DNA from 2 places in the Mesorhizobium sp. M7A.F.Ce.TU.012.03.2.1 genome. Region 2 is predicted to be linked to the other one. Evidence: predicted binding sites of a transcription regulator. Region 2 holds the regulator's gene; the other holds the start of a gene.
What was found. The regulator LexA, encoded in region 2, represses DNA repair genes until DNA is damaged. The targets are predictions, from matches to a motif close to TGTTCNNNNTGTGTTCNG.
Positions count from the first base shown of each region.

Region 1 (15,437 bases), 410 kb from region 2:
GCGGGTCGTCGCCAGGGGACCCGTCGCCGCGCGGCATCGCCGGAGAAAACCTGTCGAGCGACGAAATAATGCCGCGCAGCACCTTCAGCTCCGGTTCGGCAAAACCGGGGCGTGTCAGCACCGCGCGCAGATTGTCGATCATTTTCGGCTTCTTCGGCGCCGGCCGGAAATAGCCGCGCGCTTCCAGCGCGCCTTCGAGATAGGCGAACAGGCCGTGCAATTCTTCCTTGCTTGCCGGTTTCATGTCCGGGCCGGAAAAATTGGTCCTGGTCTCGTCCTCCAGGCCGGACTTCATCCATTCGTAGGACATCAGAAGTGCTGCCTGGGCGATGTTGAGCGAGGAGAAATCGGGATCGACCGGGAAAGTGACGATCTCGTCGGCAAGGCCGACCTCGTCATTGTAGAGGCCGAAGCGTTCGCGTCCGAACAGGATGCCGGTGCGCTGGCCCATCACGTGGCGCGCCCGCAGCAGCCTGCCCGCCTCCACCGGCCCGCGCACGGATTTGAAGCCGTCGCGCTGCCTGGCCGTGGTGGCGAAGACAAAGTTCAGGTCGGCGAGCGCCGAGGCCAGATCGTCGAAGACGGTGACAGCGTCGATGACATGATCGGCGCGGCTGGCCGTAGCACGCGCCTTCTCGCTCGGCCAACCATCACGCGGGTTGACCAGGCGCAGCTCCGACAGGCCGAAATTGGCCATGGCGCGCGCGACCATGCCAATGTTCTCGCCAAGCTGAGGCTCGACGAGGATGATCGCCGGGCCGGCGACTGCAATGCTATCGGGATCTTTGATGACGGGCATGATTGTCAATGAACTGCTGTTTGCGGCATTTCAGCGTCCCTGCCACATTCGGCCGGGAAAATGAAGCATTCGCAAATGACGACGGCTCTGGCCTCCAATTCGTGACCGATCGCCGTTTGCGTGGCCAAAAGCGCTTTGATATACGGGCGACATCTCCCGGCCCAACGCCGCGCGGGCAAGGCCGTCCCATATCCAGCAACGAGGCATTCTTTCCATGGCGAAGATCAAGGTGGCGAACCCGGTCGTCGAACTCGACGGCGACGAGATGACCCGCATCATCTGGCAGTTCATCAAGGACAAGCTGATCCACCCTTATCTCGACCTCAAGCTTGAATATTACGACCTCGGCATCGAGCACCGCGACGCCACCAACGACCAGGTGACCATCGATTCGGCCAACGCCATCAAAAAACACGGCGTCGGCGTAAAATGCGCGACGATCACCCCCGACGAACAGCGCGTCGAGGAGTTCAAGCTGAAGAAGATGTGGAAGTCGCCGAACGGCACCATCCGCAACATCCTCGGCGGCACCATCTTCCGCGAGCCGATCATCATGAAGAACGTGCCGCGCCTGGTGCCCGGCTGGACCAAGCCGATCATCGTCGGCCGCCATGCCTTCGGCGACCAGTACCGCGCCACCGATTTCCGCTTCCCCGGCAAGGGCAAGCTGACCATCAAATTCGTCGGCGAGGACGGCCAGGTGATCGAGCACGATGTGTACGACGCGCCCGGCGCCGGTGTCGCCATGGCCATGTACAATCTCGACGAGTCGATCCGCGAGTTCGCCCGCGCCTCGCTGAACTACGGCTTGCTGCGCAACTATCCGGTCTATCTGTCGACCAAGAACACCATCCTCAAGGCCTATGACGGTCGCTTCAAGGACATCTTCCAGGAAGTCTACGAGGCCGAGTTCGCGGCCGAGTTCAAGTCGAAGAAGCTGTGGTACGAGCACCGCCTGATCGACGACATGGTGGCCTCCGCCCTGAAATGGTCGGGCGGCTATGTCTGGGCCTGCAAGAACTATGATGGCGACGTGCAGTCCGACACGGTCGCGCAAGGTTTCGGCTCGCTCGGCCTGATGACATCGGTGCTGATGACGCCGGACGGCAAGACGGTGGAAGCCGAAGCCGCGCATGGCACCGTCACCCGCCATTATCGCCAGCACCAGAAGGGAGAGGAAACCTCGACCAATTCGATCGCCTCGATCTTCGCCTGGACGCGTGGCCTCACCCACCGCGCCAAGCTCGACGACAATGCCGATCTGAAGCGTTTTTCCGAAACGCTGGAAAAGGTCTGCATCCAGACGGTCGAGTCAGGCTTCATGACCAAGGACCTGTCGCTGCTGATCGGCCCCGACCAGCCCTGGCTGTCGACCACCGGTTTCCTCGACAAGATCGACGAGAACCTGCAGAAGGCGATGGCCTGACAAGTAAGCAAGATGGGCAAGCCCATCGTCTACGGGGCGGAGTACAGCGTCTATGTACGCATCGTCCGCCTCGTACTCGCGGAAAAAGGCATCGACTACGAGCTTGTGCCGGTCGATGTCTTTGCCGCCGAGGGCGTTCCCGCCTGGTATTTCGAGCATCATCCGTTCGGCCGCATCCCGGCCTTCTGTTATGACGGGTTTCGCCTCTTCGAGACCAATGCGATTGCTCGCTATATCGACGAGGCCTTCGACGGACCGGCGCTGCAGCCTGCCGACGCGCGCGGCCGCGCCAGGATGGGCCAAATCATAGGCATGCTCGACGCCTATGGCTATCGCGCGATGGTCTGGGATGTTGCCGTCGAGCGGCTGGAAAAGGCTGAGCCGGATGAGGAATTGATCGCCGGCGGCCTTGCTCAGGCTGAGACGGTGCTGAGATCGCTGAAGCCACAAGGTCCGTGGCTGCTTGGCGAGCAACTGACACTGGCCGACCTGCACGCGGCGCCGATCATTGCCTATTTCGTCAAGGTCAGCGAGGGGCAAGATTTGCTTGCGCGCTTTGCGGATATCCAGGATTGGTATGCACGCATCGTCGCCCGGCCGACCTTTGCGCAGACTGAAAAAGTCGGCTGATAAGGGACGTCCCGCCAACTGTTGCTTTAAATTCAGCCCACTAGCCTACGCCGCTTCGAGTGCCGCCCTCACTGCTGCAATCGCATCATCGGCCTTGGAAGCGTCGGGGCCACCGGCCTGGGCCATGTCGGGCCGCCCGCCGCCGCCCTGCCCGCCCAATGCGGCGGAGGCCACGCGGACAAGGTCGACGGCGCTGAAGCGGCCGATGAGGTCGTCGGTGACGGCCACCACGACGCTTGCCTTGTTGTCTTCGCCGGCGCCGACGAAGACGACGACGCCGGAGCCGAGCGAGCTCTTGCCGGCATCGGCCAGCGGCTTCAAATCCTTCGGCGAGACACCGGAGACCGTCTTGCCGAGGAAGCCGATACCGGCGACCGTCTCATTGGCGGCTGGAGCATCGGCTGACGATCCCCCGCCCAGCGCCAGCTTCTTGCGCGCCTCGGTCAGTTCCTTCTCAAGCTTTTTGCGCTCTTCGAGCAGCGTCTCGACGCGCGCCGGCACATCGGCCGGCGAAATCTTGAGCACGGCCGCCGTCGCCTTCAAACGCCGGTCCTGCTCGTCGAGATGTTTGCGCGCGGCTTCGCCGGTCAGCGCCTCGATGCGGCGCACGCCGGCCGCGACCGCGCTGTCCGACACGACACGCACCAGGCCGATATCGCCGGTCGCCCGGACATGCGTGCCGCCGCAGAGCTCGACCGAATAGGGCCGGTTGGCCTTGGTGCCGTGAACGCCGGTGCCCATCGACACGACGCGCACTTCGTCGCCGTATTTCTCGCCGAACAGCGCCATGGCACCTTCGGCAATGGCATCGTCGACCGACATCAGGCGCGTGGACACCGGGCCGTTCTGGACGACGATCTCGTTGGCCATGCGCTCGACCTCTTCGAGATCCTCCGGTGAAATGGGCTTGTTGTGCGAGATGTCGAAGCGCAGGCGCTCGGGCGCCACCAGCGAGCCCTTCTGCGCGACATGGCTGCCCAGCACCTCGCGCAGCGCCTCATGGATCAGATGCGTCGCGGAATGGTTGGCGCGCAACCTCGAGCGTCTGGCATGGTCGACCTTCAGCTCGACGGCGGCGCCGGTCCTGACCGTGCCGCTGGCCACCTTGCCGACATGGACGAACAGCCCATCGGCCTTCTTCTGCGTATCCGAAACCTCGATCGAGAAGCCTTCGCCTGAGATGATGCCGGTGTCGCCCATCTGGCCGCCGGACTCGGCATAGAACGGCGTCTGGCTGACGACGATCGCCACGGCGTCGCCCTTGCCGGCGCTGTCGACAGCCTTGCCGTCCCGGACAAGCGCCTGGATGATGCCTTCGGCAGCTTCAGTCTCATAGCCGAGGAACTCGGTGGCGCCCGCCTTCTCGCGCACGGAGAACCAGATGGTCTCGGTCGCCGCGTCGCCGGAGCCTGCCCAATGCTTTCGCGCCTCGGCCTTCTGCTGCTCCATGGCGTTGGTGAAGCCGGCAAGATCGACCGAGATGCTGCGCTGGCGCAGCGCGTCCTGCGTCAGGTCGAGCGGGAAGCCATAGGTGTCGTAGAGCTTGAAGGCCGTTTCGCCGTCCAGCATGTCGCCGGCATGCAGCGTCTCCGTCGCCTCGGAGAGCAGGCCGAGGCCGCGCACCAGCGTCTTGCGAAACCTGGTCTCCTCGAGCTTCAGCGTCTCGGTGATCAACTGTTCGCCGCGCAGCAGCTCCGGATAGGCCTGGCCCATCTCGCGCACCAGCGCCGGCACCAGCTTCCACATCAGCGGTTCGTTGGCACCCAGCAGCTGCGCATGGCGCATGGCGCGGCGCATGATGCGGCGCAGGACATAGCCCCGGCCTTCATTCGAAGGCAGCACGCCGTCCGCCACCAGGAAGGAGGACGAACGCAGATGATCGGCAATGACCCGGTAGGACGCGACCGTCTCCTTGTCGGGACCATGCCCGATCGCGGACGAGGCCGCGTCGATCAGGTGACGGAACAGATCGGTCTCGAAGACGCTTTCCACCCCTTGCAGGATGGATGCCATGCGCTCCAGGCCCATGCCGGTGTCGATCGACGGACGCGGCAGGTCGATGCGCTCCTCCTTCGTCACCTGTTCATATTGCATGAACACCAGGTTCCAGAATTCCAGGAAACGGTCGCCATCTTCCTCCGGGCTGCCGGGAGGGCCGCCCCAGATGTGTTCGCCGCGGTCGATGAAGATTTCAGAGCACGGCCCGCACGGTCCGGTGTCGCCCATCGCCCAGAAATTGTCCGAGGTCGCGATGCGAATGATGCGGTCGTCGGAAAAACCGGCGATCTTCTTCCAGAAGCCGGCCGCCTCGTCGTCCGTGTGATAGACGGTGACCAGCAGCTTGTCCTTGTTCAGCCCGAACTCCCTGGTGATCAGGTTCCAGGCAAGCTCGATGGCGCGCTCCTTGAAATAGTCGCCGAAGGAGAAATTACCGAGCATCTCGAAGAAGGTCAGATGGCGCGCGGTGTAGCCGACATTGTCGAGATCGTTGTGCTTGCCGCCGGCGCGAACGCTCTTCTGGGCGGTCGAGGCGCGCGAATAGGGCCGCTTCTCCAGACCGGTGAAGACGTCCTTGAACTGCACCATGCCGGCGTTGGTGAACATCAGCGTCGGGTCGTTGCGCGGCACCAGCGGGCTCGACGCGACGATCTCGTGACCCTCCTTCCGGAAGTAGTCGAGAAATGTCGACCGGATTTCGTTCACGCCACTCATGATGCTGCCTTTTTGGAAAAGCCGCCGGGCCAACCGGCGGAAATGGGCTCTGCGTTTTAGAAGATTAGGACTTGGCCTTTTAGCCGCCGCGCTTCACCCTGTCCAGAAACACGGAATTGGTCCAATCCACGGCCTTTGCCGGCCATTCGACCCGGCCTGGTTTCGCCGCCGAAACGCAAAACCGCCGGCACTGGGCCGGCGGTTTCGAAACGCAATAACACGGAACTCGATTACATAAGCCTGAGATAATAGAACGCGATTATGGCCGAACTCCGGCCGGCATCGCGCACGAAACTGTTACATCGCGCCGGATTCTTCCTCGAAACCGTCATCATCGCCGCGCTCAGGGCCGCCATTCTCGAGGAATTTCTCGGCGATCAGCCCGGCATTCTGCCTGATCGACAACTCGATCTCGCGTGCCGTGTCGGGATTGTCACGCAGGAACAGCTTGGCATTTTCGCGGCCCTGGCCGAGACGCTGCGAGTTATAGGAAAACCAGGCGCCAGACTTCTCGACAATACCAGCCTTGACCCCGAGATCGACCAGTTCGCCGGTTTTGGAGACGCCCTCACCAAACATGATGTCGAATTCGACCACCTTGAAGGGCGGCGCCAGCTTGTTCTTGACCACCTTGACGCGGGTCTGGTTGCCGACAACCTCGTCGCGGTCCTTGATCGAGCCGATGCGGCGGATGTCGAGGCGCACCGAAGCGTAGAATTTCAGCGCATTGCCGCCGGTGGTGGTTTCAGGCGAGCCGAACATGACGCCGATCTTCATGCGGATCTGGTTGATGAAGATGACCATGGTGTTGGAGCGCGAGATCGACGCGGTCAGCTTGCGCAGCGCCTGGCTCATCAGGCGGGCCTGCAGGCCGGGCAGCGAATCGCCCATCTCACCTTCAATTTCGGCGCGTGGCGTCAGCGCCGCGACCGAATCGACCACCAGCACGTCGATGGCGCCGGAGCGCACCAGCGTGTCGCAGATTTCCAGCGCCTGCTCACCGGTGTCCGGCTGCGAGATCAGAAGATTTTCAAGATCGACACCAAGCTTGCGGGCATAGACCGGGTCAAGCGCGTGCTCGGCATCGACGAAGGCGCAGATGCCGCCCTTCTTCTGGGCTTCGGCAACGGTGTGCAGGGCAAGCGTCGTCTTGCCCGAGCTTTCCGGCCCGTAGATCTCGATGATGCGGCCGCGCGGCAGGCCACCGACGCCAAGCGCGATGTCGAGACCAAGCGAGCCGGTCGGCACCGTTTCAATCTCGACGACCTGATCGTTGGCGCCGAGCCGCATGATCGAGCCCTTGCCGAAAGCCCGCTCGATCTGCGACAGCGCCGCATCCAGAGCCTTTGATTTGTCCACTGCCTTGTCCTCTACCAGCCGCAAAGAATTCTGAGCCATGATACATCACCCCTTGGTCGTCAATGAAGGCCGGACAATCCGTAATCCCTGCCTATTTGTACCTTTTTTGTTCTCATTTGGCAAGAGGGGTCAAATATCTGAAAAACAAACAATATCCGGATTTGTTCTTTTTTTGTCCAAGGATTCGATCAGGAATGCACCGCACGTTGGGCCAGACGGCTCGGTTGTTTCGACCTGCCGAATCGCCGCCTCGCATGCGAAGCTCCGTCGCACCTAGCGCTTGTGCGGCTGGAATAACAAAGGTCATATCGCCGGCATGCTGAAATCCGTGAAAATACTGGCCATAGGCGGCGCCCATATCGACCGACGCGGCCAGGTGTCCGGCGCTTACGTGCCTGCCGCCTCCAATCCGGGCACAATGCGCGAGGATGTCGGCGGCGGCGTCTTCAATGCTTTGCGCAGCGCCGTGCGGCGCGGCGTCTCCGCGTCGCTGATGTCGGTTCGCGGCGGCGATGCCGCTGCCGAAACCGTTTCGCGAGCCATCGCCGAGACAGGCATTACCGACCTGTCGGCGGTCTTCCTCGACCGCACGACGCCGAGTTACACGGCGCTGATCGACAGCGAGGGCGAGCTGATCGTCGGCTTCGCCGACATGGCGCTCTATGAGTTGGCCTTTCCCAAACAGATTCGCCGCTCCAGGGTGCGCGAAGCAATCGCGGCCGCCGATGCCGTGTTCTGCGACGCCAACCTGCCGACGGCGGCGCTGGAACGGCTGGTCGCGCTCGCCGCGGGCAAGCCGGTTTTCGCCATTGCCATCTCGCCGGCCAAGGCGGTGCGGTTGATACCGGTGCTGAAGGAGCTCTCGCTCGTCTTCATGAACCGGCGCGAGGCCATGGTTCTGGCCGGCGTCGCCGCGAATGCCAGGGAGCGCGAGGTCGTCGACGGGTTGCGATGCAGCGGCCTCGTCAGTGGCGTGGTCACGGCGGGCGAGGCGCCCGTGCTGGGGTTCGATGAAACAGGCGCCTTTTCGATCATGCCGCCCAATCCCCGAAAGGTCGCTGACGTCACCGGGGCCGGTGATGCGCTGGCGGGCGCAACGGTCGCTGCCTTGCTGCGCGGACTGCCGCTGCGGGTGGCCCTGCGCGAAGGCATCGCCGCGGCGACGCTTGCCATCGAAAGCGCCAACGCCGTTCCCGAGTTCACCGCCTCAAGCTTCGCGGAAGCGCTGGCTCTTGTGCCGGATGCCAGGGAAGTGGCATGAGACCGGCGAATTCATAGTGCCGCGATGTTGCCTGGTGTCCCGACGGACGCGCCACATTCCGGATTGGAGACCCTGATGACCCCTGAGACCGCCCGCCCCCTCATCGACATCCACGCGCCGGTGGCGCAGGCTCTCGCTGCCGGCCGGCCGGTGGTGGCGCTGGAAAGCACCATCATCACCCATGGCATGCCCTACCCCGACAATGGCGCCATGGCGGCCGATGTCGAAAAGATCGTCACCGATGGCGGCGCCGTGCCGGCGACGATCGCCGTGGTTGGCGGCCGCATCAAGATCGGGCTTTCGGACGGCGAGCGCGAATCGCTGGCGATGACGGGCGACGCCATGAAGCTGTCGCGCGCCGATCTCGGTTTTGCCGTGGCGCAAGGGCGCACCGGTGGCACCACGGTCGCCGCCACGATGATCGCGGCGCATATGGTCGGCATAAAAGTGTTCGCCACCGGCGGCATCGGCGGCGTGCACAAGGGCGCCGAAAAGAGTTTTGACATTTCCGCCGATCTCGACGAGTTGGCGCGCACCCCGGTCATCGTCGTCTCGGCCGGCGCCAAGGCCATCCTCGACATCGAAAAGACGCTGGAGGTGCTGGAGACGCGCGGCGTGCCGGTGGTCGGCCTTGGCTGCGAGACGATGCCGGCCTTCTGGTCCAGGCATTCGCCGTTCCGCGCGCCGCTGACCTTGCACGAGCCGGAAGAGATCGCGCATTTCTACCAGACGAGGGCAGCGCTGGGGCTCGCCGGCGGCATGCTGATTGCCAATCCTGTGCCGGAAAACCATGAAATCCCGGCTGAGGAGATGGCGGGCTATATCGAGGCCGCGCAGAAGGCCGCCGAGGCGCTCAACGTGACCGGCAAGGCGGTGACGCCGTTCCTGCTGGGAAAGATTCTCGAACTGACTGGCGGCAGGAGCCTGAAGACGAACATCGCGCTGGTCGAGAATAATGCGCGGCTGGCGGCGAGGATTGCCAAGGCGCTTTAGGGTCACGCAGCGAAGGTCCCCCTCACCCGGATTGCCGAGACCGAATTGCAAAGAGCAATTCGGGGCAATCCGACCTCTCCCCGAGGGGTCCCCGAGGGGGGAGAGGAGCTTGCAGCGCCGACGTCGACCTCTTCTCCCCTCGGGGAGAAGGTGGCCGCGAAGCGGACGGATGAGGGGGTGGCCTCGCGCTTGCGGGAATCTACTTCCCCGCCCGACGCCCCGCCTCATACGCCCGCCGTGCCCACACCGTCATCTCGTCGGGATCATCGAAAGCGCTGTCTGGAACGCTCCAGTAGGGCATGGCGACCAGCTTGCCGTGGCGCGAGCCGGTATAGGTCCATTGCGTGCAGCCGGCGGCCTCGAACTCGGGCACGCTTTGCTCGTCGGCCTTCAACAGCAATTCGCCACGCAGCACGATGGCGACGATGACACCGTCGAAATAGATGCCCTTGCCGCCGAACAGTTTTCGGATGCTGACAGGGCCGAGGCCCTCGAACAGTTCGGCGATGCGTTCATTGTCCATGCCGCGATCATGTCACCGGCGTTTGGCCTTGTCATCGCGCAACCAAAATCATGCTGACAGGTTGTGTGAGGTCGATCGGAGTTTCCCGCTATGCCCGTTCTGCTCAAAGGCTCCTGCCGCTGCAATGCCGTCCGTTTCGAGGTGGAGAGCCACACGCCGGCGCCATTCATGCTGTGCTACTGCTCGATCTGCCGCAAGCAGCAGGGCGGCGGGGGGTTTGCCATCAATCTCGGTGCCGACAACGAAACACTGAACATCAGGGGCAAGCGCAGCCTCGGCGTCTTTCGGGCGGAGATCGAGGGCGACGAGCATCCGCATTGCGAAATCTCAACCGGCGAGCGCAATTTCTGCAAGAAATGCGGCTCAGCCCTTTGGCTCTACGACCCGACATGGCCGGAGTTGGTGCATCCCTTCGCTTCGGCGATCGACAGCGATTTACCCATTCCGCCAAGCAAGGTGCACCTCATGCTGAAATACAAGGCGAACTGGGTGGAGCCGGTGGTTGGCAAGCATGACAAGGTCTTCGACATCTATCCCGAGGAATCGATCGCCAACTGGCACAAGCGGACGGGCATGTGGGTGGAGTGAATTTCTTCGCGCCGTTTCGGAGAGGTGAGGAATGATCCGCGCAGCGGACGGAAAGCCAATTGCTTGGCCTCGAACGACGAACGCCGGCAGATGAGGGGCGGCGCTAACTTTGGAGAGGCCGGCGCTGCCTATCATCCGTCACTTCGTGACACCTTCTCCCCGTAAATGGGGCGAAGGAAAAACTCAGGAAGCGCGTGCCTCTGCCAGCGCCTTCAGGTCGGCCGGCTTCAGTTCGACGGATTCGCCGCAACCGCAGGCCGAGCTCTGGTTCGGATTGTGGAAGGTGAAACCGGTGCGCAGCGTCGTCTGCTCGAAATCCATCTCGGTGCCGAACAGGAAAAGTGCTGCTTCCGGTGCGACATAGACATGGGCGCCATCGCGCTCGATATGGTCGTCCTTGGTGTTGGGCTCGGTCACCAAATCGACCGTGTATTCCATGCCGGCGCAGCCGCCCTTCTTGATGCCGAGGCGGATGCCATGCGCATTCTCGCGGGTGGCGACAATCTCCCGCACCCGGTCGGCGGCCTTTTCGGTCATCGTGATGACGGCAAAGCGTCCCATTCTTTTTCCTTCCATTCCATGCAGGTTCAAGGCCTGCCGAATGATTCCTCACCTAAAATGGTGAAGTTTTATCCTTGGTGCAAGTGTGCCAGCCTCTGTCGGGCTAGTACCAACCCACCGCCACCTGCGCCTCTTCCGACATGCGATCGGCCGACCATGGCGGGTCGAAAGTCATGTTGACCTCGACGCCGGACACGCCTTCGACGGCGCCGACGGCATTCTCCACCCAGCCGGGCATTTCGCCGGCGACAGGGCAGCCCGGAGCGGTCAGCGTCATGTCGATCTTGACCGAGCGGTCGTCCTCGATGTCGATCTTGTAAATCAGGCCGAGCTCGTAGATATCGGCCGGGATTTCCGGATCGTAGACCGTCTTCAGCGCCGAAACGATGTCGTCGGTCAGCCGCGCCAGTTCGTCGGCTGGAATGGCCGATCCCGAAACCAGCGCATTGGGCGCGGTTTCCGCAGTGGTCTCGGCAGAGATGCTTGCATCATCCATGGTCGTCACCCAAAAAAATCGTCATCCGAAGAATTTGCGCGCTTTTTCAAGCGCCTCGGCCAAAGCGTCGACTTCGGCCCTGGTATTATACATGCCGAACGATGCCCTGCATGTGGAGGTTACGCCGAACCGTTTCAACAGCGGCTGGGCGCAATGGGTGCCGGCGCGGACAGCAACGCCCTGCCTGTCTATCACCATCGACACGTCATGCGCATGAATGCCTTGCAGTTCGAACGAGATGATGGCGCCCTTGCCGGGCGCATCGCCGAAGATGCGCAGCGAATTGATGGAGCGCAGCCGCTCATGCGCGTAGTTCTTGAGGTCTTCCTCATGGGCTGCAATGCGCTCGCGACCGACCGATTCCATGTAGTCGAGGGCAGCACCCAGCCCGATCGCCTGGACGATCGGCGGCGTGCCGGCCTCGAAGCGGTGCGGCGGCTCGTTGTAGGTGACGATGTCTTCCGTCACCTCCTCGATCATCTCGCCGCCGCCCATGAAGGGCCGCATGCCAGCGAGAATGTCCTTCTTGCCGTAGAGCACGCCGATGCCCGACGGGCCATAAACCTTGTGCCCGGTGAAGACGAAAAAGTCGCAGTCGAGATCCTGCACATCGATCGGCATGTGGACAGCGCTCTGGCTGCCGTCGACCAGCACGGGAATTCCACGCGAATGCGCGATGCGCACGATCTCCTTGATCGGCGTCACAGTGCCAAGCGCGTTCGACATGTGGGTAATGGCAACGAGCTTTGTCTTGCTGGTCAGCCGCTTTTCAAATTCCTCGATGTGGAAGACGCCGAGATCGTCGACCGGCACCCAGACCAGCTTGGCGCCCTGCCGCTCGCGGATGAAATGCCAGGGAACGATGTTGGAGTGGTGCTCCATGATCGACAGCACGATCTCGTCGCCCTCGCCGATGTTGGGCATGCCATAGCCATAGGCGACCGTGTTGATGGCCGAGGTTGTGTTCGACGTGAAGATGATGTTGTCGGTGCTCGGCGCGTTGAGGAAACGGCGCACCGTTTCTCGCGCCTTTTCGTAGGCATCGGTCGCGGCGTTCGACAGAAAATGCAGGCCGCGATGGACGTTGGCGTATTCTTGGCTATAGGCGTGCTGGATGGCGTCGAGCACCGCCTGCGGCTTTTGTGCCGAGGCGCCATTGTCGAGATAGACCAGCGGCTTGCCATAGACTTCCCGCGACAGGATCGGGAAATCGCGGCGGATCGCTTCGACGTCGTAGAAATCTCCGATCTTGCCCGGTGCGTTCATCAAATCACCCGTGCGCCGCGAACCAGCCGTCGAGCCGCGCTTCCAGCGCCTCGACGATCGCTTCATCGTCCAGTTCCTCGATCACCTCGGCGACGAACGCCTTCACGAGCAAGCCCCGCGCGCTTTTCTCGTCGACGCCACGCGCCATCAGGTAGAACAGATGGTTGTGGTCGATTTCGGTGACCGTCGCGCCATGGCCGCAAATCACGTCGTCGGCGAAGATTTCAAGCTCCGGCTTGGTCGAGAATTCGCCGTCATCCGACAGCAGCAGCGTGTTGCAGGCCATCTTGGCGTTGGTCTTCTGCGCATATTGATGGACGTTGATGCGACCCTGGAAGACGCCGCGCGCCTTGCCCGTCACCACGTTGCGGATAACTTCCGTCGAGGTCGTGTGCGGCACGGCGTGGTCGAGCACCATGGTCACGTCGGTATGGGTGTCGCCGGCCAGGAGGTTGATGCCGCGCAGTTTGAAATCGGCGCCTTCGCCAGTCGTCCTGACCATGATCTCCTGGCGCACCAGTCTGCCGCCGGCGTTCATGACGAACAACGTCAGTTTCGCATTCTTGCCGATATGGGCCTTGAACTGCGCCAGATGCGTCGCCGTTTCCGGCTGCTCCTGGACGATCAGCCACGTCACCTCGGCGCCCTCGCCGAGCACCAGCTGGCTGACCGAGCTGCCCAAGGCAGCGCCGTCACCCGTCTGACGTTCGACGATGACGGACTTGGCGCCGGCGCCGACACGAACGGCCAGGCGCACATGGGTCTGGCCGCCGGCCTGCAGGTTCTGCAGCTCGACCGGCTTTTCAAGTTCCACACCATCGGCGATGTCGACAAAATACCCGTCGGCGACGAAAGCCGTGTTCAGCGCGCCGATGGCGTCGTCGCTGCCATAGGGGTCGAGCCCAGCTGCTGCGCTGCCGTCGATCAGCTTTTCCGAAAGGCGCTGGAAAGAGACGCCTTCAAGAACCGGCACTTTGGCGTCGGACTTGCCGTTCAGGATCGACACCACGGTGGAACCGTCGACGATCGGCGCAATGGCTTTGGCCATGGCGGCTGGGTCGAAGTCCGGCACGGTATTCAGCAACCGGCGCAGGTCGGTGTAATGCCAGGATTCGACACGCCGCGTCGGCAGGCCGTGCTTGATCGTCTCGATGGCGTCGTCGCGCTTCAGCATCACCGCGCCGTCGCCGGGCAGCAGCGACAGCCGGTCGCCGAACGCGTCGATCAACGCTGTCTCGGCCGGTGTCCGCTGCGGTTGTGTGTGCATGTTCATCGGTATTACCTCTGGCATCTCACGCGGCTTCGCCGATCACGCCGGCATAGCCATTGGCTTCCAGGTCAAGCGCCAGCGACTTGTCGCCGGACTTGATGACCTGGCCCTTGTAGAGAACGTGCACGCTATCGGGCACGATGTGCTCAAGCAGGCGCTGGTAGTGGGTGATGACCAGGAACGCCCGGTCCGGCGCGCGCAGCGCGTTGACGCCGTCGGACACGATCTTCAGCGCATCGATATCGAGGCCGGAATCGGTCTCGTCGAGCACGCACAGTTTCGGCTCCAGCAGCTTCATCTGCAGGATCTCTGCCCGCTTCTTCTCGCCACCGGAGAAGCCGACATTGAGCGGCCGCTTGAGCATCGCCATGTCCATGCTGAGCGAGGCGGCGGCTTCCTTCACGCGCTTCAAAAATTCCGGGATCTTCAGCGGCTCCTCGCCACGCGCCTTGCGTTGCTCGTTCATCGCCACCTTCAGGAATTCCATGGTCGCGACGCCCGGTATCTCCATCGGGTACTGGAAAGCGAGGAAGATGCCTGATGTAGCGCGCTCGGCCGGATCCATTTCGAGGATCGACTGGCCGTTGTAGAGGATGTCGCCTTCGGTCACCTCATAGTCCTCGCGGCCGGCGAGGATGTAGGACAGCGTCGATTTTCCCGAGCCGTTCGGCCCCATGATCGCGGCGACCTCGCCGGCTTTCACCGTCAGGTTCAGGCCGCGGATGATTTCGGTGCCATCGTCGACGATGCGGGCGTGCAAATTTCTGATTTCAAGCATTCTTTTCTACTTTCGTGTTCTTGGTGTTCTCGACGCTCTGCCCTTGACGGGATCCCCTTGGAGACAAGCGCGCTAGTTTGCCCGCAACGAACATCCAGCCAAAAAACCCAGCCGCGCCTAGGCCCGCAATCGAACCACCAATATTCTTCACCGAACTCAAGCCAAACATTGCGCCAATTAGAGCCACCACGGCACCTCCAATAGCCAGCGTCAGCAAGAGCACCAGAACGACGACTATCAAGCTCTCGATTCGCGCGAAGAACTTCCAGGAGCGCCGTTCCATCTAATCAACCCACCGAACCTTCCAGCGAGATACCAATCAGCTTCTGTGCCTCGACCGCGAACTCCATCGGCAGTTGCTGGATGACGTCCTTGACGAAGCCGTTGACGATCAGCGCGATCGCTTCCTCTTCAGGGATACCGCGCTGCATGACATAGAATTTCTGGTCCTCGGAAATCTTCGACGTCGTCGCTTCGTGCTCGAACTGCGCCGTCGAGTTCTTGGCTTCCATGTAGGGCACGGTGTGCGCGCCGCACTGGTCGCCGATCAGCAGACTGTCGCAGTTGGTGAAGTTGCGGGCGTTGGTCGCCTTGCGGTGCGCCGAGACCTGGCCGCGATAGGTGTTCTGCGAGAAGCCGGCGGCGATGCCCTTGGAGATGATGCGGCTCGACGTGTTCTTGCCGAGATGGATCATCTTGGTGCCGCTGTCGACCTGCTGGTAGCCGTTCGACACCGCGATCGAATAGAACTCACCTTGGGAATCGTCACCGCGCA
Region 1 covers NZ_CP034779.1:5,471,367-5,486,803, forward strand. The annotation lists gene EJ079_RS27175 (RNA methyltransferase) at 1-799, opposite strand, end outside; gene EJ079_RS27180 (NADP-dependent isocitrate dehydrogenase) at 1,014-2,225, shown strand; gene EJ079_RS27185 (glutathione S-transferase family protein) at 2,238-2,855, shown strand; gene alaS (alanine--tRNA ligase) at 2,901-5,567, opposite strand; gene recA (recombinase RecA) at 5,865-6,965, opposite strand; gene EJ079_RS27200 (carbohydrate kinase family protein) at 7,243-8,187, shown strand; gene EJ079_RS27205 (pseudouridine-5'-phosphate glycosidase) at 8,263-9,180, shown strand; gene EJ079_RS27210 (TfoX/Sxy family protein) at 9,380-9,703, opposite strand; gene EJ079_RS27215 (GFA family protein) at 9,794-10,291, shown strand; gene sufA (Fe-S cluster assembly scaffold SufA) at 10,475-10,852, opposite strand; gene EJ079_RS27225 (SUF system Fe-S cluster assembly protein) at 10,956-11,348, opposite strand; gene EJ079_RS27230 (cysteine desulfurase) at 11,370-12,614, opposite strand; gene sufD (Fe-S cluster assembly protein SufD) at 12,619-13,887, opposite strand; gene sufC (Fe-S cluster assembly ATPase SufC) at 13,907-14,662, opposite strand; gene EJ079_RS27245 (hypothetical protein) at 14,655-14,945, opposite strand; gene sufB (Fe-S cluster assembly protein SufB) at 14,950-15,437, opposite strand, start outside.
Region 1: recA (recombinase RecA) is a predicted target of LexA. The motif match lies at 7,023-7,040, and genes of this name have one in related genera.

Region 2 (15,437 bases):
CGGTGGCGCGGCGCACGCTCGAACTGCGACACCGGCTCGCCGTCCCAGCTCAGGCCAAGCCAGGAAAGCCCGTCGAGGATGGCAGCCGTCGCGGCTTCATTGGAGCGTTCGCGGTCGGTGTCCTCGATGCGCAGCAGCATCGTGCCGCCAGTGTGCTTCGCATACAGCCAGTTGAACAGCGCCGTGCGCGCGCCGCCTATGTGCAGATAGCCGGTGGGCGAAGGGGCAAAACGGGTGACGACCTTGTCGGACATGGAACTCTCGGAAACCATCTGAAGCGGGGTGCGGTTGCGCGGGCTTTCGCGCGCCCGGCGTTCATGTAGCATAGGGTGTCGAGGGCGCAAGGGGCAGACCCGATGGCTGGACGAGGCTGGGGCTCGGATCAGGGCGAGGACGCTGCCATCGGCGTCAGCGAACGGTCCCTGTTTGCGCCTCGGCCAGCCCCATTACCGCCGCCATCGCCCCTTGTGCCGGATCCCGGCAAGGCGCCCTTGCAAGCGGATGTCGCCGCCTCTGTTCCTGTTGCCGAAACCGGCAGGATCGTTCGCGTGCGCCGGCAAATCAGCCTGACATCACTGCCTCGCCTGCGCCACAGCGTGAACACGGCGGCGAGCCTGGAACTCGACCGGGGCGTGGCCTTCCTGCTGGTGCCGGTCTGCCTGGCGATCGGAGCGATCGGCTATTTTTCGCTGACGGCTGAACCCGACTTTGCGAGACCTGTCGCGGTTGTCATCTTGACGGGGATCTGTGCGCTGGTCTCGCGCTCATGGCCAAAGACCCATCTGTGTTTCATGGCGGCGCTTTTGTGCGCCCTAGGACTGCTTGCTGCCAAGGTCGAGACGTGGCGTGCGGGCACACAAATGTTGGGCTCGGAAATCTCGACGCAGGTGACCGGCCGCGTCGTCTCGCTCGACCGGATGGAAACTGGCCGTATCCGGCTGACCATCGACGTGACATCGACCGCAAGACCGAAACTGCGCTATGCGCCGGAACGGGTGCGGCTTTCGGCACGCAAGATCCCGGCTGACGTGACCGCAGGCTCCCTCATCACTGGATATGCCAAGCTTTTGCCGCCGACCGGGCCGGTGCGGCCGGACAGCTATGATTTCTCCTTCGACAGCTATTTTGCCGGCATCGGCGGCAGCGGGTTCTTTCTCGGCAACCCCAAGCTTGTCGTCAGCGATGGTGGCGACATGTCGCTGCCGGCCCGAATTTCCTCTAGCGTGGAAAATGCCCGCGAGGCCATCGCCGACCATATCAGGGCGAGCGTCGGCGGCGCCGAAGGCGAGATCGCCGCGGCGCTGATCGTCGGCGTGCGCGCCGGCATTCCCGATGACATCAATGAGGCGATGCGACGTACCGGCATCTACCACATCATCTCGATTTCGGGACTGCACATGGCGCTGGTCGCAGGCACCATCATGGGCTTGCTGCGCGGCGCCTTCGCGTTGTTTCCCGACTTTTCCGCGCGTCGCCCGGTCAAGAAGTATGCCGCCGTCGCCGCACTGTTCTCGATCGCGGCCTATCTCATCATCTCTGGAGTCGTCGTTGCCGCCGAGCGCAGCTTCATCATGCTGGCGGTGATGCTGATTGCCGTGCTGTTCGATCGAGCAGCACTCACCATGCGCAATCTGGCGATCTCGGCGATCGCCGTCATCGTGGTGTCGCCGCATGAGGTGGTCGGCCCGAGTTTTCAGATGTCGTTCGCCGCGACCGCGGCTCTGGTCGGCGCCTATGCCGGCTGGGCCGTTCACCGCGCGGGAAAAGCAAGACCGCCGCCCCCAAAGCGATCCATGCCCGGTTTCCTGACGCGAAAGTTCGTGCTCGCGGCAACCGGCCTTGCCATGACCTCCATCATCGCCGGCAGCGCCACGACGCTGTTTGCCATCTGGCATTTTCAGCGTGTGTCGCCGCTCAGCCTGTTCGCCAATCTGGCGGTTATGCCGATCGTCACCGTCGTCATGTTCCTGGCTGTCGCAAGCGCGCTGCTGATGCCTTTCGGATTGGATTGGCCGGCCCTCTACCTGATGGGCAAGGGTCTGACGGTGATGATCGCCATATCGGGTTGGATCTCCGAACGTTCGCCTGTCGATGCGGTTGGGCTGATTTCGCAGCAATCTGTCCTGCTGGTGACAATTGCCCTGGTCATCGCGACAATGGCGACAACTTGGCTGCGGCTCGCTGCTCTGCCATTCGCGCTGGCAGGCTTGCTGACCGTCTCGGATACGCGCACGCCGGATGTGCTGATCTCGGAGGACGCCCGACTGGTTGCCTTGCCGATCGGCGGTGGCGAACTCGCCGTCAGCCGCGCTCGGCCGAACGAATTCACCGTCGACAACTGGAAACGCGCACTAATATCCGAAACCATCGTCGTGCCGGAGGTGTTCGACAAGGGCGACGGGCAATTCGACGTCGCGGATGCCGTTGAGCTACCGCCGGGATCGCCGTTCTATTGCACCTCAGGCGTCTGCGTGGCCAGGCACACGTCCGGTGCGATCATTGCCTATGTCGAGGACCGCAAGGACACCTGGAAAGCCTGCGGTTTCGCCGAGCTGATCGTCATCAATGACGCCACCGCGTATGACGCCTGTCACAACCCGCTGGTTCTCGTCATCACCAAGCGGCAACTGGCTCGCAAAGGCAGTGCCGCGATCTTCTTCGATCGCCAATCGGCGACCACGCCGGCGACGATCAGCTTCGCCGTGGACAGCCCATACCGGCCCTGGCATGCGCAACGCAAATTCTCGCGCGAGGCGAGGGGGCTGCCACCCTTCAAGAGACCCGAGAAGCCAGTGGCTGAAACGCAGCCGCCTCAGTAGCGGCGGATCAGGCCAACGAGCTTGCCTTGCACCTTGACCCTGTCCGGCCCGAAAATACGGGTTTCATAGGCTGGATTGGCGGCTTCGAGAGCAATCGAAGCGCCCTTGCGGCGGAACCGCTTCAGCGTCGCTTCCTCTTCATCGACCAGCGCCACGATGATCTCGCCGGGGTTCGCCGTGTCGGCATTGCGGATGATGACGGTGTCGCCGTCGAAGATACCGGCCTCGATCATCGAGTCGCCCTTGACCTCCAGCGCATAGTGGGCACCGCCCATGATCATGTCCGGCGGCACCGAGATCGAATGCGTCTGATGCTGGATGGCATCGATCGGCACACCGGCGGCGATACGGCCCATGACCGGGATCGACACGGCGGAGACCGCATCGTCATCATTGCCGGGCGAGGGCATCCGCGAAGGCGCCGGCTTGATCTGCCGGCCAAGGGCACCACCCTGACCGAGACTGCCCTGGATGACGCTTGGCGAAAACTTCTTTGCCGCGTTGAGGCCGGGCGCGATCGAGTCCGGCAATCGCAGCACTTCCAGCGCGCGTGCCCGGTTGGGCAACCGGCGAATAAAGCCGCGCTCCTCAAGTGCGGTGATCAGCCGATGAATCCCGGATTTGGAGGCAAGGTCGAGCGCCTCCTTCATCTCGTCGAAGGATGGCGGAATGCCGCTCTCCTTCAGGCGTTCATGGATGAACATCAGCAGTTCATGTTGCTTGCGTGTCAGCATGGCGGCCCCCAGATTACCTGAAACCAGAATCGAAAAACAAACCCAGAACAAACACTATCTGTTCCAGTTGTGTTCTGCAACCGTTTAAAGTTTAATGAATTTGTTAAGGCTGCTGAAATTATTTGGGCTTGCCAGCGGGTCGCGATCGACAGGCGCCAACCACGGCAATGCGCCTGCTCACATTGAAATCATTATGGTTAATGACCTGTGGCTCATCCTCGACCCAAGGCTTGGCATCATCTGCCGATCGACCTCCACAAGGGACGCTATCAATCTTCGGGACGTTCGTTTGCCGTGAACGAAACGGAGCCAAAACGCCAACGTCTGTTGGCATTTGTGGCTGGAATTCAGCCCTCCGTCATCCGCCGGGCAGTGAGGGCGGCGACGGCAAATCGCGGAGATCGTTGCGTCAGGTAACGGCTTCCTTGACGGCGAAACGCTGGTCCTTCCATGCGCCCGTGCGCAGAATATCCTCCAGCACCTCAACCGCCAGCCACACATCCTTGTAGCCGACATAGAGCGGCGTGAAGCCGAAACGGATGGTCGATGGCGCGCGAAAATCACCGATGACGCCGCGCTCGATCAGCGCCCGCATGATTTGATAGCCGTGATCGTGAAGGAACGACACCTGGCTGCCGCGCCTGGTCGCGTCGCGGGTGGTCTCCAGCGTGAGGCCATAGGCGCCGCACTTTGCTTCGACGAGCTGGATGAACAGTTCCGTCAGCGCGACGCTCTTTTTTCGCAATGCCGCCATGTCGACGTCGTTCCAGATGACAAGCGCGCCTTTGAGCGCCCGCATCGACAGGACCGGCTGGGTGCCGCACAGAAAGCGGCGGATACCGGTGCCGGCAACATACCCCCGTTCGAAGGCAAAGGGCCGCGCATGGCCCCACCAGCCGCTGAGCGGCTGGCTGATATCGCCGTGATGGCGCTGCGCGGCATAGATGAAGGCCGGTGCGCCCGGACCGCCGTTGAGGTACTTGTAAGTGCAGCCGATGGCGAAATCGGCATTTGCCTGATCGAGCTCGACGGGCAGGGCGCCGGCGGTGTGGCATAGATCCCAGACGATCAGCGCTCCGGCCGCATGAGCCTTGCGCGTCAGCGCCGCCATGTCGCGCAGTTCACCCGATTTGTAGTTGACGTGGTTGACCAGCACCACCGCGACGTTTTCGTCGATCAGCTCTTCGATGGTGGGCGCGTCGACGCCCGCGAGGCGCAGCAGGACGCCGTCCCGTGTCGAGGCCACCCCTTCGGCGATGTACAGGTCGGTGGGGAAACTGTCACCCTCGGCGACGATGACCGACCGGCCCGGCCGCATCTCCAGCGCCGCATGCAGCACCTTGTAGATGTTGGTCGACGTCGTGTCGCAGACGACGGTCTGGCCGGCCGCGGCTCCAATCAGGCGTCCGAGTTGATCGCCGAGTTCGATCGGCATCTCGAACCATCCGGCCGTATTCCAGGCTCGGATGAGGTCCTGGGCCCATTCCTGGGTTGCCGCCTGCTGCAGCTCGCCGAAAACGGCATGAGACGCTGCCCCCAGTGAATTGCCGTCGAGATAGATCACCCCCTCCGGCAGAATGAAACGGTCGCGCATGGCCCGCAGCGGATCTGTGGCATCCATCGCTTCGACTGCGGCGAGATCAGGAAATCCACTCATGGTCAGTCAGTCCCCGGTTGTTCGCGAAGGGTGTTCCGCCGCCGCGCGTCGCTGTTTTCATTTCGACGATGTCAGAGCCGGGTGCGGACCGTCCACAGTTCCGGGAACAGCACCACCTCGAGCATCTTCTTCAGATACGAAGCACCCGACGTGCCGCCGGTGCCGCGTTTCAGACCGATGATGCGCTCAACCGTGGTGACGTGGTTGAAGCGCCAGCGGCGGAAATAATCCTCGAAGTCGACCAGCTTCTCTGCCAGTTCGTAGAACATCCAGTAGCGCTGCGGATCGCGGTAAATGGTTTGCCAGGCGACCAGCACCTCTTCATTCTCGGTTCGCGTCTCACGCCAGCCCGTGCGCTTGGCATCGGCACCGATGTCGAATCCGTTGCGCGCAAGCAGCAGCAGCGCTTCGTCGTAGAGCGATGGTTCGGTCAGGATCGCTTCCAGCTTTCCGCTCAGGTCGGGCCGGTGCTTGTGCGGCCCGAGCATGGCCAGGTTGCGGTTGCCGGCCATGAACTCGATGGCGCGATACTGCCAGGACTGGAAACCCGAGGACTGGCCGAGCGCGTCGCGGAACTCGGTGTATTCGCTCGGCGTCATCGTCCGCAGCACATCCCAGGCATTGTTCAGCTGCTCGAAGATCCGCGCAACGCGCGACAGCATCTTGAAGCTCGGCTCGAGCCGGTCGGCGCGGATGGAACGGATCGCGGCGCCGATCTCGTGCAGAGCGAGCTTCATCCAGAGTTCGGAGGTCTGATGCTGGATGATGAACAGCATCTCGTCATGCGCCGATGACAGCGGCGTTTGGGCCTCCAGCACTTTCTCCAGGTGCAGGTAGTCGCTGTAGGACATGCGCTCCTTGAACGACATCTGGGCGCCTTCGGACGCCGGATCGTATGGCTCGCTCAATCGATTTTCTCCGTGCGCAGCCGGAAGCGCTGGATCTTGCCGGTCTGGGTCTTGGGCAGGGCGGCGATGAATTTTACCGATCGCGGATATTTATAGGGCGCGATCATTGCCTTGACATGGTCCTGCAGGCGCTTGGTGGTGAGGGCGTCGGGCGCGACGCCCTGCACCAGCACGACATGCGCCTCGACGATCTGGCCGCGCTCGGCGTCCTCGGCGCCAATGACAGCGCATTCGGCGACGTCCGGGTGCGCCAGCAGCGCCGCCTCGACCTCGGGACCGGCGATGTTGTAGCCGGCGCTGACGATCATGTCGTCGGAGCGTGCGGCGAAATGGAAGAAGCCTTCCTCGTCCTGCGTGAAGGTATCGCCGGTGAGGTTCCAGCCGTCGCGCACGTATTCCTTCTGCCTGTCATCGGCCATGTAGCGGCAGCCGGTCGGTCCGCGCACCGCAAGCCTGCCGGTCGCGCCGCGTGGCACCTCGCGCATCTCGTCATCGACGACGCGCGCCTCGTAGCCGCCCACCGGCTTTCCGGTCGACGCGGGCTTCATGTCGTCAAAACGGTTGGAGATGAAGATGTGCAGCATCTCGGTGGCTCCGATGCCGTCGAGGATCGGCTTTCCGGTCTTTTGTGTCCACTCTTCGAAAACGGGAGCAGGCAAGGTTTCGCCGGCCGAAACGGCGACGCGCAGCGATGACAGGTCCGCTCCTTCATCCATGGCCTTCAGCATGGCGCGGTAGGCAGTCGGCGCGGTGAAAGAGATCGTCGCTTTGTAGGTCTCGATGATGTGGATCATGTTGGGTGGCGTCGCCTGCTCCAGCAGCGTCGCCGCCGCACCGAAGCGCAGCGGGAAGATGGCGAGTCCGCCAAGGCCGAAGGTGAAGGCCAGCGGCGGCGAGCCGACGAAGATGTCGTCCGGCGTCACCTCCAGGATTTCGCGGGCGTAGGCGTCGGCGATGATCAGCAGGTCGCGGTGGAAATGCATCGTCGCCTTCGGAACGCCTGTTGTGCCCGAGGTGAAGCCGAGCAGGGCAACATCGTCGCGGCCGGTGTCGACTGCGGTGAACGTCACCGGCTTGTCGAGAGCGGCACGATCGAGTTCAGCATCATGGTTGGCGGTGCCGTCGAAACCGATGACCTGCTTGAGGAATGCGCTGTCCTTGGCGCAGGCGGTCATCTCGTCCATCAGCCTGGTGTCGCAGAGCGCGACGGTGATTTCCGCTTTGTCGACGATCTTGGCGAGTTCGCCGGCGCGCAGCATCGGCATGGTGTTGACGACCACGGCGCCAACCTTGGTGGCGGCCAGCCAGCAGGCGACCATTGCGGGGTTGTTGGCCGAACGGATCAGCACCCGGTTGCCCGGCTCGACCCCATAATTCTCGACCAGCGCGTGGGCCAGCCTGTTCGTCCAGTCGGACAGTTCCTTGTAGGTGCGGCGGCGGCCATTGCCGATCAGCGCGGTGTGGTCGCCCAGGCCTTTCTCGACCAGCCTGTCGGTCAGTTCGACACCGGCGTTGAGGCGTTCGGGATAGTCGAAGCCGTCGAGCAGGATTTCAGGCCATTGCTCCGGCGGCGGCAGGTGATCGCGCGTGAACGTGTCGATATGCGCTGAAGGCCCAAGCATGTCGCCGCTCTCCTGTCTGCTGGACGGCCAGTGCGCGAGGCGCCTGACCAGTGATCTGAAGGTCCTGCTTTTTTTGAGGAGGCTTCGTGCCGCAAGTCGCGCCTTGCTCGACGCCACCCGAACGGGGTGACCATTTGCAGGCTTCGGGCAGCACAGCAGACCTCCCATTGTCGGCTGTTCGTGCGGGCAGGATCGCACCAGTCGAAATTTGTTTCAAGCCTAAAATGTTTTTGCCCTAGAGCATTGACGCATGGCGTGGCGGTGGCCATTGCTAGCGGAACAGCGATGCCGTTTTTGGGGAAGGGCGCAGATGTTCGAACGTCACATCGACGATTGGGATGATGCCTATGCCAACGGTGCGAATATCGCCGGCAGCGACCGATGGCCGGCCGCGTGGGTGGAGCCTGCGCAAGCGTTTCGTGACGCACTCTCGGCGCAGGGCCGGGCACGGCTCGACATCACCTATGGCGATGGGCGACGCAATCGGCTCGATCTCTTCCTCCCCAGCGCCACGCCCAAAGGGTTGGTGGTGTTCATCCATGGCGGTTACTGGAAGGCGTTCGACAAGAGTTTCTGGTCGCATCTCGCCAATGGTGCGGTCAGCAGCGGCTTTGCCGTGGCGATGCCGTCCTACACGCTGTGCCCGGACTTACGCATCGCCGGCATCGTCCAGGAGATCGGCGTGGCGATCGGCAAGGCGGCGGCAATGGTCGACGGGCCGCTGATGCTGACCGGACATTCGGCCGGCGGCCATCTTGCCAGCCGGATGGTGACGACAACCACGCCTCTGGCGGACGATGTGGCGCGGCGCGTGCGCCATGTCGTTTCGATTTCGGGTGTCCACGATCTGCGTCCGATCATGCGCACCGAGATGAACGCGATTCTGGCCATCGACGAGGCCGAGGCGTTGGCGGAAAGCCCGGCACTGTTGCGGCCCATGGATGGTGTCCGCATCACCTGTTGGGCCGGTGGTGGCGAGCGCGCCGAGTTCCTGCGTCAGAACGCCTTGCTTGCCAACATCTGGACGGGCCTCGGTGCTGCAACCAGCACCGTGGTCGAGCCCGACCGGCATCATTTCAGCATTGTCGACGGCCTTGCCGATCCGGCCCACCCACTGAGCCGCGCCTTGATATCGGGCTAGCGCCGAGATCATTTTCCATTTTTTTATTAATGGTTTGTCTTGTTCTGCTTCAGCGCAGCATCAGTACGCTGCAGGCCTCGCCAGCAGCTGCTGCGGGGGCAAACGGCGCCCGCACGATCAGCCCGTTGGCGTCGGCCAGCATTCTCAGCATCGAGGAATCCTGGATACCGAACGGCGTCGCCACCAGCACGCCGTCATCTTCCCTGACCACGGCTCGGACGTAGTCCTGGCGCAGATCATTGGCCGGCATGGCGGCACCCAACCGCGCCGGACGAATGTCCTGGCGATGATTGCGGCCGCCGAGCCGCGCCAGCAGCGGCTTCAGGAACAATTGCGAGCAGACCAGGCTTGCCACCGGATTGCCGGGCAGGCCGATGCACCTGATATCGCCGAGGCGGCCGAACATCAGCGGCTTGCCAGGACGCATGGCGATCTTCCAGAAGCCGAGCGTCATGCCTTCGCCGGTCAGCACGTCGTGGATCAGGTCGTGATCGCCGACCGAGGCGCCACCAAGCGTCACAATGACATCCGCACCGGCCGCGACCGCTTTTTGCACCAGTTCGGCGATAGCATCCTTGCGATCGGCGGCAATGCCGAGATCGAGCGCGCGGGCGCCGACCGAGTGTGCGGTGGCGGCGACGCCATAGGCATTCGATGAGATGATCTGGTCCGGGCCGAGATCGCTGCCCGGCGGCAGCAATTCGTCGCCGGTGGCGATGATGGCGACCAGCGGCCGTTTCACCACGCTGACCCGAGGATGGTTGGCCGATGCTGCCAGCGACAGTGCCGCCGGGTCGAGCAAGCGGCCTTTTTCCAGCAGCATGTCGCCTGTTGAAAAATCGAGCCCGATGCGGCGGATATTGCGCCATTGCGCCGTTGGCTCGGTCACTTCGATTTCGCCGCCGCCGAGATCGCGGACATTCTCCTGGATGACGATGGTGTCGGCGCCTTCGGGCAGCGGCGCGCCGGTGAAGATGCGCACGGCCTGCGTCTGGCCGACCGTGCCGTCGAAGCCACGCCCAGCCGGCGCCATGCCGATCACCGACAGCCTGGATGGGACCGACGTGACGTCGGCGGCGCGCGCTGCATAGCCGTCCATGGCGGAAGCATTGAAAGGCGGCTGGGTGCGAAGTGCTACGACCGGTTCCGCCAGAACACGATCCACAGCCTCGAACAGGGGAACGCTTTCGCCGGCTAGAGGCGCCGCGCCATCAAGCAGGCGTTCAAGCGCCTCCGCGATAGGAACCAGCGCCATCAGGCGCTCGCCTTGTAGTCACCCGACTTGCCACCGGTCTTTTCGACCAGGCGGATGCCGGTGATGACCATGGCGCGGTCTACTGCTTTGGCCATGTCGTAGATGGTCAGGCAGGCGACCGAGGCAGCCGTCAGCGCTTCCATCTCGACACCCGTCTTGCCGGTGACGCGCGCCAGTGCGGTGACCTTCAGGCCCGGCAAAGCATGGTCGGGCTCGATGTCGACGGAAACCTTGGTCAAAAGCAGCGGGTGGCAGAGCGGGATCAGTTCATGCGTCTTCTTCGCCGCCATGATACCGGCGATGCGCGCAGTGCCGAGCACATCGCCCTTCTTGGCGTTGCCGGCGAGGATCATCTTCAGCGTCTCGGGCTGCATCGCGACAAAGCCTTCGGCGATCGCCGTGCGCGTTGTTTCGTCCTTGTCGCCGACGTCGACCATGTTGGCCTCGCCCTGCGCGCCGAGATGGGTAAGGCCCGATACCATCGTCAGATGGCCTCGGCCAAAGCCTTGCCTGTCAGAAGCAGGCGCGTCGCCGCGGTGACGTCCTGTTGCCGCATCAGGCTCTCGCCGACAAGAAAAGTGCCGATGTCGCTCTTTTGCAGCCTGAGGCAGTCGTCATGCGAGAAAATACCGCTCTCGCTGACCAGCAAGCGGTCGGCCGGAACCATCGTCGCCAGCCGCATGGAAGTGTCGAGGCTGGTCTCGAATGTGCGCAGATTGCGGTTGTTGATGCCGATCAGCCGCGACGACAGTTTTAGCGCGCGCTGCGTCTCGGTCTCGTCGTGCACTTCGACCAGTGCATCCATGCCGAGTTCGAAGGCCGTCGCCTCGAGCTCGCTGGCCAGGACGTCGTCGACACTGGCCATGATGATCAGGATGGCATCCGCGCCCCAGGCGCGGGCTTCGTAGACCTGATACGGATCGAACAGGAAATCCTTGCGCAGCGCCGGCAGCGCGACGGCGGCTCGCGCCCGGGTGAGAAATTCGGGCGCACCCTGGAAGGACGGTGCATCGGTCAGCACCGAAAGACAGGCAGCACCACCCTTGGCATAGGCCTGCGCCAGCGCCGGTGGATCGAAATCGGCACGGATCAGACCCTTGGAAGGGCTCGCCTTCTTGATCTCGGCGATTAGCGCGAAGGCGCCGGATTTGCGCTTCGCTTCCAGTGCGGCAAGAAAGCCGCGCGGTGCGTCGGCGTCTTTTGCCCGGGCCTTGATTTCGGCCAACGGCACGCGTGCCTTTGCTGCCGCGATCTCGTCGCGCTTGTAGGCCTCGATCTTGCGAAGAATGTCAGACACGCTCTATCCGTTATCCGTTCGAAATCTCGACCAGCCTGTCGAGCACTTGCAGGGCACGGCCGCTATCGATGGCTTGCGCCGCCGCCGCGATGCCGTCGCCAAGCGTCGTCGCCTTGCCGGCCACAACCAGTCCGGCACCGGCGTTCATCAGCACGGTGTCGCGATAGGCGCCGGCGGCGCCGCCCAGCATATCGCGCAAGGCCTTGGCGTTGTAGTCCGCATCGCCGCCACGCAATTCGTCCTTGCTGTGGCGCGGCAACCCAACCGCTTCAGGCGTCAGGGTGAAGCTGCGGATCTCGCCGCCGATCAGTTCGGCGACCTGCGTCTCGCCGGTGGTGGTAATCTCGTCATAGCCGTCGCCATGGGCAACCCAGACATGCTCGGCACCCAGCGCCTTCAGCGTCTCGGCAACCGGCAGGATCCATTCCGGCAGGAACACACCGACCAGCTGCCGCTTGACGCCGGCCGGATTGGAGAGCGGCCCGAGCAGGTTGAATATGGTGCGGGTGCCGAGTTCGACGCGAGTCGGGCCGACATGCTTCATCGCCGGATGGTGCGCAGGCGCGAACATGAAGCCAACGCCTGCCTCGTGGATGCAGCGGCCGATGAATTCGGGCGAGATATCGATCTTGACGCCGAGCGCAACCAGCACGTCGGCTGCCCCCGTCAGCGATGAAAGGCCGCGATTGCCGTGTTTGGCAACCGGCACGCCGCTGCCGGCAACGACGAAGGCCGATGCCGTCGAAATGTTGACGCTGTGAGAATTGTCGCCGCCGGTGCCGACGATGTCGATGGCGTCGGTGGGCGCGTCGACGTGCAGCATCTTGCCCCGCATGGTTGCGACGGCGCCTGAAATCTCGCTCACCGTCTCGCCGCGCACACGCAGCGCCATCAGGAAACCGCCGATCTGGCCGGGGGTCGCGTCACCCGACATGATGATGTCGAAGGCCTCGCGCGCTTCCTCGAAGGAAAGCGCGCTACCGGTCGCGATCTTGGCGATATGGGTTTTCAGCGCGCTCATCTTGTCGAGGCTTGGGCGACGGCGGCCTGGTCGATGCGAACGTCGTACTGCGTCTGCAACTGCGCCACCAACTGGTCGAGCAGGTCATCCGACATGCCGGAGGTGAAGGATTTCTGCGCGTCGTCCGGCACCGAACTGGCATCGGCTCCGGCGGGCTCGAACACTTCGGCGACCTTGTACAGGATCTGCCCGTCTCCGGTGGGTGAGGGGATCAGGCCGGTGCCGCCTTCGCCGACACCGAACATGGCTGCCGCACCCTCCTTACCGAAGTCGACATCGTCAGCCTCACGCTTGACACCGCGCTTGGTCTGCTTTTCGAGCTTCAGTTCGCTGGCGATAACATCGAGCGTTGCGCCGGCCTTGAGCCGCTTTTCCAGTTCGTCAGCCTTGGCGGCCAGCCGCTTGCTTATTTCCGCCGCCGTCCAGTCGGCGACGACTTTCTGACGAACCTCATCCAGCGTGCGGTCGCGAGCCGGCGTGACGGACGCCACCTCATAGAAGACGAAGCCGTTGTCGGCTGTGGTCAAGGCATCGTTTTCCGTGTTGGGTTCGGCGTCGAAGACGGCTTTGATCAGCTCCGGCGATTGCGGCAGGTCCTTGACGATGCTTGCATCTGGCCGCAGTCCACTACGATCGATGGCGTCGATGGTGACGACCTTCAGCTTCAGCTTGGCCGCGGCCTCCGCCAGCGAACTGCCGGCGGCGCGGGTGTCATCGTAATTGTCGCGCACGTCCAGAAGGATGCGGCTTGCCTCGCCCAGCGCCAGATCCTTGCGGATCTGATCGGACACCTCGGCCAGTGGTTTCACCACCTCGGGCTTGATCTCGGTGACGCGCAGCAGCACCGGACCGAAGGCGCCTTGCACGACCTGACTGACTTCATTGGCGTTGAGCGAAAAGGCCGCGTCGGCGACCGCCTTGTCGGCGATCTTGTCCTTGGCAAGCGTGCCGATCAACGTATCGGCCGGCGTCTTGCCTTCCGCCGTGACAAGCTTGTCGAAAGTGGCGCCGGCCTTGAGCGAATCGAGTGCGGCCTTGGCCGCATCCGGCGTCTTGAACACGAGCTGCTCGACGGTGCGCAGTTCCGGCGTGGTGTAACGCGCCTTGTTCTTGTTGTAGTCGTCGCTGACCTGGCTGTCGGTGACGGCGGTCGTATCCATGATGTCGACGGGTTCGAGGCGGACATAGGAAAATTTGCGGTATTCGGGTGCCGCATATGTCTTCTTGTTGGCTTCGAAATAGGCCGAGAGCACGCTATCGGACGGCGCCGCGATCGGCTCGACCAGTGCCTTGGGCAGCGTCAAATAGTCGATGGTGCGGTCTTCGCCGCGATAGAGCGCAACCGCCTTGAAGAAAGTGTCCGGAGCCTTGAGGCCATCCGAGACCGCTTCGACGATCTGCTGGCGCACCGCCACCTGGGCACGGTTCTTCAAATAGTCCTCGGGCCGCATGCCGATCTGCTGCAGCATATATTCGAACGTTCTGCGGTCGAACTGGCCGCCCGGGCCCTTGAAGGCGGGGTCCTCGCGTGTCAGCTCGGCCAGCCGGTCCTTGGAAAGTCCGAGGCCCAGCTTGCGGGCCTGTTCGTCGAGAACGGCACCAGAGACGAGCTGAGCCAACACCTGGTTGTCGACGCCGAGCGCCTTTGCCTGTTCGTGGCTGAGACGTTGGCCGAACTGTTGCGACATGACGGCGAGCTGGCGATCGTAGGCGAGACGGTATTCGTTGATCGATACTTTGGTGCCGCCGGCGGTGATCACCGAATCGTGGCCGGCAAGACCGCTCATCAGCTGTCCGGAAACGCCCCAGACCAAAAAGCTGAGCACCAGCAGCACCAACAGCCCCTTCGCGACCCAGGTGCCTGCCGCGCTTCTCAATATACCAAGCATTTTTACTTCCGATTTATGCGCATTTTCGCACGCGCCGAGTCTGAAACAAGCGCAATAGCGCCCTTCCGGCCCACTGTCGATTGCTTTGTGGCCTGATTTTGGTAGTGAGGGCCAGAGCCCCGATATCATCCGGAGAAGCAAACCCATGACGCCAGGAATTCGCCCGCTCGTCGCCGGCAACTGGAAAATGAACGGCACCAGCGCCTCGCTCAACGAACTCCGGATGATCGGCAACGGTTTCATGAGCGGACTTGACGCGGAGACCGAAGCGCTGGTTTGCGTTCCCGCAACCCTGCTTGTTCACGCCGCGGAGATCCTGTCACGCACGCCGGTGCATGCCGGCGGTGAGGATTGCCATACCAAGGAGAGCGGCGCCTACACCGGCTGCATCTCGGCGGAAATGCTCAGGGATGCCGGTGCGAGCCATGTCATCGTCGGCCATTCCGAATGCCGCGAGCAACGCGGCGAGGATGACGCCACTGTCCAGGCCAAGGCATCCGCCGCATGGCGTGCCGGGCTTGTTGCCATCATTTGCGTCGGCGAAACGCATGAACAGCGTGAAGCGGGCGCCGCGCTGGACGTGCTGTCGCGGCAGGTCGATGGTTCGGTCCCGTCAAGCGCCACCCCGTCCAACACCATCATTGCCTATGAGCCGGTATGGGCGATCGGCACCGGCCTGACGCCGACGGCCGGCGATGTGGCCGCAGCACATGCACATATCCGCGAAAAGCTGTCGGAAAAGCTCGGCGGCGTCGCGGCGAAGATGCGCATTCTCTACGGCGGCTCGGTCAAGCCCTCCAATGCGGTCGAACTGCTCGGAGTCAGGAATGTCGACGGCGCGCTGGTCGGCGGCGCCAGCCTGAAAGCGGCGGATTTTCTCGGCATCGCCGAGGCTTATCGCAATATTGCCTGAAGACATTCGCTCCGCCGGACAGGGCTTCCGGTGCACGAAATCGTTGCAAAGGACGGGTTGCTTCCCATATTCCGGCCACGGGCTTGGAAATGCCGTCAAAGCATTGTATTGAGCCGCCTCCAATTCACCGGTCGTGTCCGCGGCCGGGCAAGGCCTTGCCAGGATAAACTATGGAAACCGT
Region 2 covers NZ_CP034779.1:5,062,347-5,077,783, reverse strand. The annotation lists gene gltX (glutamate--tRNA ligase) at 1-254, opposite strand, end outside; gene EJ079_RS25135 (ComEC/Rec2 family competence protein) at 357-2,819, shown strand; gene lexA (transcriptional repressor LexA) at 2,813-3,553, opposite strand; gene kynU (kynureninase) at 3,963-5,210, opposite strand; gene kynA (tryptophan 2,3-dioxygenase) at 5,282-6,118, opposite strand; gene EJ079_RS25115 (AMP-binding protein) at 6,115-7,740, opposite strand; gene EJ079_RS25110 (alpha/beta hydrolase) at 8,051-8,881, shown strand; gene glp (gephyrin-like molybdotransferase Glp) at 8,931-10,136, opposite strand; gene moaC (cyclic pyranopterin monophosphate synthase MoaC) at 10,136-10,618, opposite strand; gene trpC (indole-3-glycerol phosphate synthase TrpC) at 10,621-11,433, opposite strand; gene trpD (anthranilate phosphoribosyltransferase) at 11,444-12,454, opposite strand; gene EJ079_RS25085 (SurA N-terminal domain-containing protein) at 12,451-14,343, opposite strand; gene tpiA (triose-phosphate isomerase) at 14,489-15,256, shown strand; gene secG (preprotein translocase subunit SecG) at 15,427-15,437, shown strand, end outside.